Regions from separate parts of the Paenibacillus sp. PvP094 genome, predicted to be linked through region 1. Evidence: predicted binding sites of a transcription regulator. Region 1 holds the regulator's gene; the other holds the start of a gene.
The links. The regulator Rex, encoded in region 1, represses fermentation and respiration genes when NADH is low (regulators of the CRP and FNR family bind a similar motif). The targets are predictions, from matches to a motif close to TTGTGAAATATTTCACAA.
Positions count from the first base shown of each region.

Region 2: a site for Rex is predicted at 2,954-2,971, ahead of nirB (nitrite reductase large subunit NirB). Genes of this name have one in related genera too.

Region 1 covers NZ_JBEPOM010000001.1:4,356,755-4,361,866, forward strand. Annotated here, with positions in the region: gene dinG (ATP-dependent DNA helicase DinG) at 1-2,201, shown strand, start outside; gene ABIC22_RS20120 (redox-sensing transcriptional repressor Rex) at 2,390-3,043, shown strand; gene ABIC22_RS20125 (amidohydrolase) at 3,030-4,334, shown strand; gene ABIC22_RS20130 (hypothetical protein) at 4,379-4,909, shown strand.
Region 2 covers NZ_JBEPOM010000001.1:3,820,091-3,825,202, reverse strand. Annotated here, with positions in the region: gene ABIC22_RS17575 (M42 family metallopeptidase) at 133-1,206, shown strand; gene ABIC22_RS17570 (hypothetical protein) at 1,393-1,710, shown strand; gene ABIC22_RS17565 (metal-dependent hydrolase) at 2,040-2,747, opposite strand; gene nirB (nitrite reductase large subunit NirB) at 3,060-5,112, shown strand, end outside.

The DNA of each region.
Region 1 (5,112 bases):
CTGAGATCGGTGCTCCACGCGATGAACGCGAAGGTAATCCGCTCGAAGGTGTAAGTTTTGAGCAGTATATGGATCAGGTCCGGGCCAATCTGCAGGATACCCTGGATCACTATGAAGAACGCGAGGCACAGACACAGATGTTCAGCAGTGTAAGGCAAGCGCTGGACGAAGAAAAGCATTTGTTAATTGAAGCAGGTACGGGTACGGGGAAATCCCTGGGGTACTTGCTGCCGGCCATATATGAAAGTGTGAAGCAGGAACGAAAAGTAATGGTTAGCACGCATACCATCAACCTGCAGGAACAGCTTCGGGAGCGTGATATCCCGCTGCTGACCAAAGTGGTGCCTTTTCCGTTTAAGGCTGCCGTGTTCAAAGGTCGGGGGCACTACCTGTGTCTTCGGAAGTTTGAGCACAAGATCAACAAACGTGAGTTCGCTACACCGAAAGAAGATTATTTTACAGCGGCTCAGATGATTGTGTGGCTCACCCAGACAGAGACTGGAGATGACGAGGAGCTGAACCTCAGTGCGCGCGGTGGGGACTTTTGGGAAACGGTACAGAGCGAATCGGAATCCTGCCTGGGACGTTCTTGTCCGTGGTTCAGGAAGTGCTTCTACCATCGGGCGAAGCATGAAGCAGGATTGTCCGATATCGTCATTACGAATCATTCTAAATTGTTTACGGATGTAAAAGCAGCTCACCAGCTTCTTCCTGCTTACGATAGTCTCGTAATCGACGAGGCTCATCATCTTGAGGATGTGGCGGGTAAGCACCTGGGTCTTCACATGAAATATTTCACGTTGGTTCATACCCTGACCCGATTGTTTAAGGATAGTCGGAACGGTCAGCTTCCCATGCTGCGAACACAACTGGCGGGGCATGAAAATTCGGTGCAGTGGGGCTCAGTCATTGACCAGATGTTTCCGCTCGCTGTTGAAGTCAAAGAAATGTGGGATCGTTTGAGCGATGCCTTGTTTAACCTGCTGCCTGAGCGGAGTGATGCTTCTCCGGGAGAAACGGGGCAATTTTCCCTCAGACTGAAGCCTTCAATGAAACCGGCGAAGTGGCAGGAGCTGCAGGATTACGAGAACCAGATTTATGTCACACTGGGGGACTTGATCCGCAAGGGAGACAAGCTGCTTCTTGAAGTGAAAGAAGACCAGGACGATTATCAATCGGATAGCTTGATCACGGACATTACAAGTCTGCTTAAGGATTTGGCAACGCTCAAAGAAAACCTTCGTTTCTTCATGCGAATGGATGATGCCAAAACGGTATACTGGATGGAGGCAAGCGGCCAATTCCGCAGCAAATCACTGCAGCTGTATGCCGTTCCTGTCGATGTTAGTGCACAGTTGAAGGACATGTTCTTCGATAAAAAGAAAAGCGTTGTCCTTACTTCGGCTACGCTCTCGGTCGATAAGTCATTTCAGTTCATGATTGAACAGCTTGGCTTGCAGGAAGCAGCCGATAATAACCGTTTGCTGACGTCCATGCTGCCATCGCCATTCCGGTATAGGGACCAGGCTTTGCTGGTCATCCCTCGTGATTTCCCAAGCGTAAAAGGCAGTGTGGGGGATGCTCACTTTGTCGACATGCTTGTACGATCTCTGGCCGAAACGGCTATTGCGACAAAGGGCCGCATGATGGTGCTCTTTACTTCATACCGAATGCTGCGCCAGGTTTACGACCCATTAAAAGAAGCGCTGTCGGGTAACGATATTTCGCTGCTTGGTCAAGGCGTTGATAGTGGCAGTCGTTCCAAGTTAACACGCAGGTTCCAGGATGCAAAAGCAACCGTTCTGCTGGGCACCAGCAGTTTCTGGGAAGGGGTAGATATCCCTGGCGAGGCGCTAACCTGTCTGGCCATTGTGAGATTGCCCTTCCAGCCACCGAACCATCCGCTTGTCGAGGCGAAGAGTGAACTGCTGCAGGAACAGAAAAAGAATCCGTTTATGAAGCTGTCTGTTCCACAGGCCGTCATCCGTTTCAAGCAGGGATTCGGCAGGCTTGTTCGTACGGCCAAGGATCGGGGCATTGTCATCGTTTACGATACAAGGGTAATTGAGTCTTATTACGGAAAGTATTTCCTATATTCATTACCCGGTCCCAAAATGGAACATATGCTGACTGAACAGATGGTTCCACGGATTAGCGAGTGGCTGGAAACACCAGCACAGGATGAAACTACGGCGAATTAGGGATGACGTCGTTGCGTAATAAGGGCTTCTCGCTGTAAACTTTATTAGGGTGTGAATTATTTTTGAAGCACTTTTAACTTGATATTTTATAAGGCATCTTGCATGATTTCATTCGGAAACGAAAAAGGTTATGCGGGATGCTACATTTTTATTTATCTATTGTGGCCTTGGTAAGGGGGAGTAATGTAATGAAATCAGATAAAATTTCGGAAGCTGTGGTACGCAGATTGCCTGTTTACTTGCGCTATTTGAATGAACTGCATCAACGTGAGGTAGGCACGGTGTCATCACAGGAACTGGGACTACGCCTGGATCTTAATCCTGCCCAGATTCGCAAAGACCTTGCATACTTTGGGGACTTCGGTCGCAAAGGCATTGGATATGACGTATCGTATCTAATCGAGAAAATCCGTCATATTTTGAAAATTGATCAGCAAATCAATGTTGCTCTGGTCGGAGCTGGTAACTTGGGACATGCATTGTCCAATTACAACGCCTATCTGAAAGACAACATGAAAATTGTTGCTGTTTTCGATGCATACGGTCCTAAGATCGGCAGTCAGATTAACAGCCTGAAAGTACAGCCCATGAATGAACTAACGGATTCGGTCAAAAAAGATAATATTCGTATTGGAATCATTACCGTTCCGGATACCGAAGCTCAGAACGTAGCCGATCAGCTCGTGGAATCCGGCATTGAAGCGATTCTGAACTTTGCACCTACCATCTTGAAAACACCACCGCACGTCCGCATTCATCATGCTGATTTTACAACGGATCTGCTTAGCCTGGCTTATTATCTGGAGAACGGAAAGGACGACGAGGAAGATGACGACAAATAGATGGGTAATTCATAACGGCAAATTTGCTGTAAATAGTGGTACGGAATGGACCGTGGTTCAAGGGTATATGGTCGTTGAAGAGGATAAGATTGTGCATATTGGTGAGACACTGCCGGATGGAGATGAGAGCCTGCCAAAGGTTGATGGCAAAGGACTGGTCTTTTTGCCGGGTCTGATCAATACGCATGGTCACGCAGCCATGTCGCTTCTGAGAGGCCACGGGGACGATCTGGCCCTGCAAGTATGGCTTCAGGAGAAAATGTGGCCTATGGAGGCGAAAATGACGTCTGAGGACGTGTATTGGGGTACCTCCCTTTCTGTATTAGAAATGCTGAAAGGCGGAACAACGGCATTCCTGGATATGTATGATCATATGGACCAGGTGGCAAAAGTAGTTGAACAATCCGGGATTCGTGCCGCATTGGCACGTGGTGTCATTGGTCTCTGTTCCGAAGAAGAGCAAATGCGCAAACTGCAAGAATCGGCTGCGTTTGCACGCGAGTGGAACGGACAGGCTGGTGGTCGAATTACGACGATCATCTCACCGCATGCGCCGTATACTTGCCCTCCGGATTACATAGAGAAGCTGGTACAGGTTGCACATGATCTGGATCTGCCGCTGCACACCCATATGTCGGAAACCCTTCGCGAAGTCGAACAGAATGTAACGGATTATGGACTGCGTCCAGTGGTACATCTGGAAAAGCTCGGTTTCTTCTCTCGACCTTCTCTCGTAGCTCACGCCGTGCATTTGAATGATGAGGAGATTGAAATTCTGGCACGCCATGATGTAGCGGTCTCTCACAATCCGGGAAGCAACCTGAAGCTTGCTTCGGGTGTTGCGCGTGTTCCGGATCTGCTGAAAGCTGGAGTAACCGTATCTCTGGGAACAGACGGACCAGCAAGCAACAACAACCTGGATATGTTTGAAGAGATGAGACTGGCTGCTTTGATTCACAAGGGAGTATCCGGTGACCCAACAGCGGTTCCAGCGGGAGAAGCGCTGCTACTTGGAACGGGGTATGGTGCCAAATCCATCTTCCTGAACAATACGGGAGCACTTCAAGTCGGCATGAAGGCTGATTTCATTGCGCTAAATATTGAACAAGCACACTTCTATCCGCACACGGATCTGATCTCTCATACCATTTACTCCGCTTCAGCCAAGGATGTGGAGCATGTATGGGTTGACGGCAAACAGCTGGTGAAACATGGTGAATGTCTTACTATGGATGAAGAGCGCATTCTGCGCGAGTCTCAACTTGCATTTGACGGACTGCTCGCCCGTTAATTTCAGAATAGCAGCAGCGTCATAGGGGAAAGGAAGTTCGGCTTTTGAAAAGAAAAAAGAAATGGATCTGGATCTCGCTGCTTATCCTAATTTTGATTCTGTTTGGATTACAGCGCTTCTATGTCTATATTACCCAGGACCAGCGCAACGAAGAAGCGCTAGCTATTCAAGCGGCGCAGGAGCAGCTCGGGATAACTTCTTATGAGGATCTCCGAAAATACGTCTGGGGTCAAAAAGAAGGCGAAGATAACATTTACTGGACGATGATGGCCAAAAATAAAGATAATCAGGACATCGCCGTCTGGGTTAAGTTTGATGCAACCAATAAACCGGTCACAGGAAGCAATGCTGTGCACAGTGAATTGCTGCAGAACGGGTTATCGGAAGCACAAGTTCGCAATCGATTCAGCTCTGAAGTACCGGGCGGAGAGATCAAACGAATTATGCCTGGAGTCGTCAATGGCGTCTATGTATGGCAAGTTTATTACAATGATGATACGCACAACTATTATCGATTCTATCGCTTCAGCAATGGAGAACAGGTTGATTTGGTCTATACGATTCCAAACAGTTAACAGATATTCAGAGATTTTTTAGGTAAAATCTTCAAAGAACCGGCAGACGGAACCCCGCCTGATCCGGTTTTTTGGCGTATCTCGAAAATTATTCTGGATTTGAATAGTTAAAATTAATAATTTATTCATATTTTCGCCTTCGAAATTGTATATACGATGTGATATACTCAAATATGTATTCAAGGTTACATCAAACAGAAATA
Region 2 (5,112 bases), 540 kb from region 1:
GGACAATTAGGTGCGCAAGGTTCATACTATAATGTGACCAGTGGTTAATAATGTCCTTTATTAATGGAGGGCAACAGTCTGCAGCCGTTCTGTCAAGACTGTCATACATACAAGCAGAGGAGTTGTCGACACATGAATGAAAAAACAATGGAGATGTTTCGTACGTTAACGGAATTCCCTTCCGCTTCCGGATTCGAGCGCGAGCTTCGTGGATGGATGAAGGAGCAGCTCTCCCAATATACAGAGGAATTTGTGCAGGATCGTCTGGGAAGCCTTTTCGGTGTACTTCGCGGTGAAGAATCAGGCCCGAAAGTTATGGTAGCCGGACACTTTGATGAAGTGGGCTTCATGACAACAGGCATTACGGAAACGGGCATGGTTAAATTCCGACCGCTTGGTGGATGGTGGAGTCAGGCTGTCCTGTCTCAGCGCCTACAGATTATCACTCCGGATCGCCGTATTACGGGCGTTGTAGGTTCTACGCCTACTCACTTGCTGGATGAGTCCCAACGGAGCAAACCGGTTGATCTGAATCACATGTACCTGGATATTGGTGCGGATAACCGTGCGGAAGCCGAATCTTGGGGGATTCACCCAGGAATGCAAATCGTGCCGATCTGTGAATTTACACCCCTGGCGAACCCGAAAAAAATTATGGCAAAAGCCTGGGATAACCGCTACGGAGTCGGACTTGCCCTTGAGCTCGTTGAAGCACTCCACCAAGAGAAGCTTCCAAACACGCTGTATTGCGGTGCAACCGTTCAGGAGGAATTGGGGCTTCGCGGTGCGCGTACAGCTGCCAATCTGATTGAACCAGACATCTTCTTCGCCCTGGACTGCAGTGCAGCCAATGACATGACAGGTGACAAACAGTCCTTTGGACACATTGGGCAAGGTGCTCTGCTTCGTATTTTCGATCCAGGCATGTTCACTCACCGCGGCATGGTGGAATATGTGCAAGATACAGCTTCTTCGAACCAGATCAAGATGCAATACTTTATCTCACCTGGCGGCACGGATGCAGGACAAGTTCATCTGAGCGGAATTGGCGTACCTTCAACCGTCATTGGGATCTGTGCCCGTTACATCCATACCTCATCTTCCATCATTCACACCGATGACTATGATGCTGCCAAGGCACTGCTTGTCAAATTGGTGAAGGGTTTGGATCGTACGACCATGAACACTATTATTGAAAACGCGTAATGCTCACTAGTGATAGAATTGAAAAACTCTGGTTGATCTCTCTCCAGATAAAGAGGCGTTCCGACTTTGGTTGGAGTGTCTCTTTTTTTTGCGTAAAAATAGATTAATAGTTCGAACATTACAGGAAATAACACATAAGATACAACAACGAAAGAGAACAAAACACCAAGCAGTGGGGGTCCTGTTATGGCAGTGGGAAGGAATGGAAAATCGAATAAAGGATCCAAAAAAACAAATGCCGCTAACTCCCTTCTCAATGGCAATCTTAAAGGTAGAAACCTGGAACTCATCGTTGCAGCATTGCTTGTTAGCGGTAAATTAAGAGTTGATGCTGTCACCTTGTTTCGTGAGGCCACTCTGGTCGTAGAGCTGGTTGGACAGTATAAAACACTAACAAACATTAACCCTTCGAATGCCGATAAACTGGTCCAATTTCTTGACGAGATGGGCGATGTGACTCTGGATGATGTGATGCGAGCTTTCCAAAAAAGAATGAATTCCTAAATGAATGGAATGAAATGAGGCTGGGATGATGTCTGACTTTGACGGAACTGGATTTGCAGAGCTATTAATTGTAGTTATCCTTGTTGTGTTATTTGTATTTGGCTCTTCGGATATTGATGAGCTTACCGATTCCCCATCCTCTCCCTGAACCTTGCTCCCAATTGTGGTTTAGCCCCTTGAACTCTATACACATAGTAAGGTTTAGTACAGGATTCGGAGAGCCAATAAAAAACGCCAGTCCTCTATTCTGGACTGGCGTTTTTGAATTCATGCTGATGTCGTCATGCGACATAATCCGATAAAGTAACCTCGATGCCTATTACTCAGAGTTATAGAAATAACGGCGAAAATGCGATCCATGCCAAAATAAGCGTTAGCACAATACATACATTCTCGACCACGGCTCCATGTTTGGTCCCTGTGCTCATCAGATTCGCCCTGATCCTCCACTTGAGTGGCGGAAGCGGACGAATCCCGCGATTCGTCAACGAATCTGCAAGCAGATGCATGGCATAGGCTACTCCTCCGGCAACCCAAATCTCCGGTCCCTGCTCATGCGTTGTGCTGTACAGCAGTCCTCCCCAAACTGCAGTTCCATAGACCGTATGGGTTAAACCTCTGTGGGTCAGCGTAGTACATAACATGAGCAGACTCCCTGCAATCAGGTTCCATGGTGCGAGGGCGTGACCGTAGAATACAAGGCCCAGTCCGATGGCGAACATCAACACTTTGCGGAGCGAACGCGATGGCAGGAAAGATACCAGCCCGACCAAAATGGCTAGCAGCAGATTCCAAGGCTTCGCCTGCACGTAAAAATACACAAATACGGCTGTAGGCAGCAAAATGGTTTGCAGCAGCCTGATCAGACTATTGGGCAGCGCCTTGGATACCAATAAGGAATTCGGCTCATCAATGTCCGGCAGCAGCGAGCCAATGAGCGCAACCGTAACAGCAGGTGCCGTGACTTGCACACCCATCAGCTGCAGTACTGAAAGTGAAACGCCTGTTCCAATAATCAGGTGGGATCTTCCCATCATGATGCGAAAACTTCCTTTCGAAGAAATAGGGAACATCATATCCCATTCTCGATGTTACAACGAAAACAAAAAGAGAACAATAGTTCGTATTTCTTATTTTAAAGTAGCGTCTGGAACTCAATACCTTCCATTCTTCAAGCTCCAACAAAAAAACAGTTTCCGTGACCGGGCTCACACTTTTTAATTTGTGCTACTTATCTCTTTCTTAGTGAAATAAATCACATTAAGTGTTAGCAATCCACGCTATGATTCAAATATAAACCACTAAAAATGTTGATAATGTCCAGTGTTAAACCAAGGAGGCTTACACACATGAACGGAAACAGAGAAAAACTTGTCGTGATCGGTAACGGTATGGCCGGCATTAGTACAGTTGAACAGATTTTGAAATTAACTTCACGTTATGATATTACGGTCTTCGGCACGGAGCCCTATCCCAACTATAACCGAATCATGTTGTCCTATGTTCTGGAGGGCAGCAAAACCATTGATGATATCGTGCTGAATGATCTGCACTGGTATGAAGACAATGGCATTACGCTTCATACCGGTACAACCGTGTCCCGTATCGATGCAGATACCCGGGAAGTCGTTACAAATGAAGGCACACGGGTGCCCTACGACAAAGTCATTATCGCTACAGGTTCCAGCTCCTTTATCCTGCCCGTTCCGGGTCATGATAAAGAAGGCGTTGTTGGATTTCGGGACATTGCCGATTGCAATATGATGCTGGAAGCAGCAAAGCAATATAAAAAAGCGGCTGTTATTGGGGGAGGTCTTCTCGGACTGGAAGCAGCCAAAGGTCTGGTCCAGCTCGGCATGGACGTCACCGTAGTTCATCTCATGCAAGACTTGATGGAACGCCAGCTCGATCCTCAAGCTTCAGCCATGCTAAAAGCGGAACTGGAGCGTCAGGGCATTCGTTTCAGGATGGGCGCACAGACAGCTGAATTGATCGGCGGGGAACGTGTGGAAGGCCTCCGATTTGCCGATGATACCGTACTGGATGCAGACTTTGTCGTTATGGCTGTAGGCATTAAACCGAATACGATTGTAGCCCGCGAAAGCGGCATGGAAGTTAACCGCGGGATCATCGTGGATGACTACATGCAAACCTCACTCGAAGGTGTATATTCTGTCGGGGAATGTACCGAACACCGGGGAGTATGCTACGGCCTCGTTGCCCCATTATTCGAACAAGGCATGATTCTCGCCAAGCATATCTGCGGCGTGGAAACTGCTCCGTATGAAGGCTCTGTCGTATCTACCAAATTAAAAATCTCAGGTGTGGACGTCTTCTCCACAGGCGAATTTCTCGATAGTCCCGACCATACGGTGATCAGCCATAAAGATGACTGGAAACGGACCTACAAAAAAATTCTGCTGCGGGACAACATCATGGTCGGTGCCGTGCTCTTTGGAGATGTGACGGATTCTGCTGAATTGCAGAAGTTAATCAAACAGAAAACCGAGATGACGGATGAGCTGTATGCCTCGCTGATGGGTACGGGCTGTGGGGGTCACAAAAAAGCTGCTTCTGTTGAAACGATGGCTGAGGACGAAATCGTATGTGGATGTAATGGTGTAACCAAAGGAACGATTGTCGATGCCATTACGAATCAAGGTCTGAGCAGCGTTGATGAGATCAAAGCCTGCACAGGCGCAACCCGTTCATGCGGCGGATGCAAACCGGTAGTAGAACAAATTTTACAATATGTACTGGGAGATGGCTTCACAAGCGGCGCCAAACAGGGCATCTGTGGATGCACCTCGCTCAGCCGGGATGAAATTGTAGCCGAGATCAAGCAAAAAGGATTGCAGACGACCAAAGAAGTGATGAATGTCCTGGGCTGGAGCCAGCCTGAAGGCTGTTCCAAATGCCGTCCAGCAATTAACTACTACCTCGGCATGATTGCACCGGATACGCATGAAGACGAGAAGGAATCCCGGTTTGTCAATGAACGTATGAACGCCAATATTCAGAAAGACGGTACGTATACGGTAGTACCGCGCATGTACGGCGGCGTAACCACGCCGGAAGAACTGAAACGCATTGCGGACATTTCGGTCAAATACGATGTAAAAGCCGTCAAGGTTACCGGGGGACAACGTCTTGATCTGATCGGGGTCAAAAAAGAGGATCTGCCGCAGGTATGGGCGGAGCTGGATATGCCTTCCGGTTATGCTTACGCCAAATCGCTGCGTACGGTCAAAACATGCGTCGGTTCCCAGTTCTGTCGCTTCGGTACCCAGGATTCCATGGCGATGGGTGCCCTGCTTGAGCGCAAATTCGAGCGTCTTGATCTGCCTGCCAAATTCAAGATGGCGGTTAACGGTTGCCCTCGGAACTGTGCGGAATCATGTA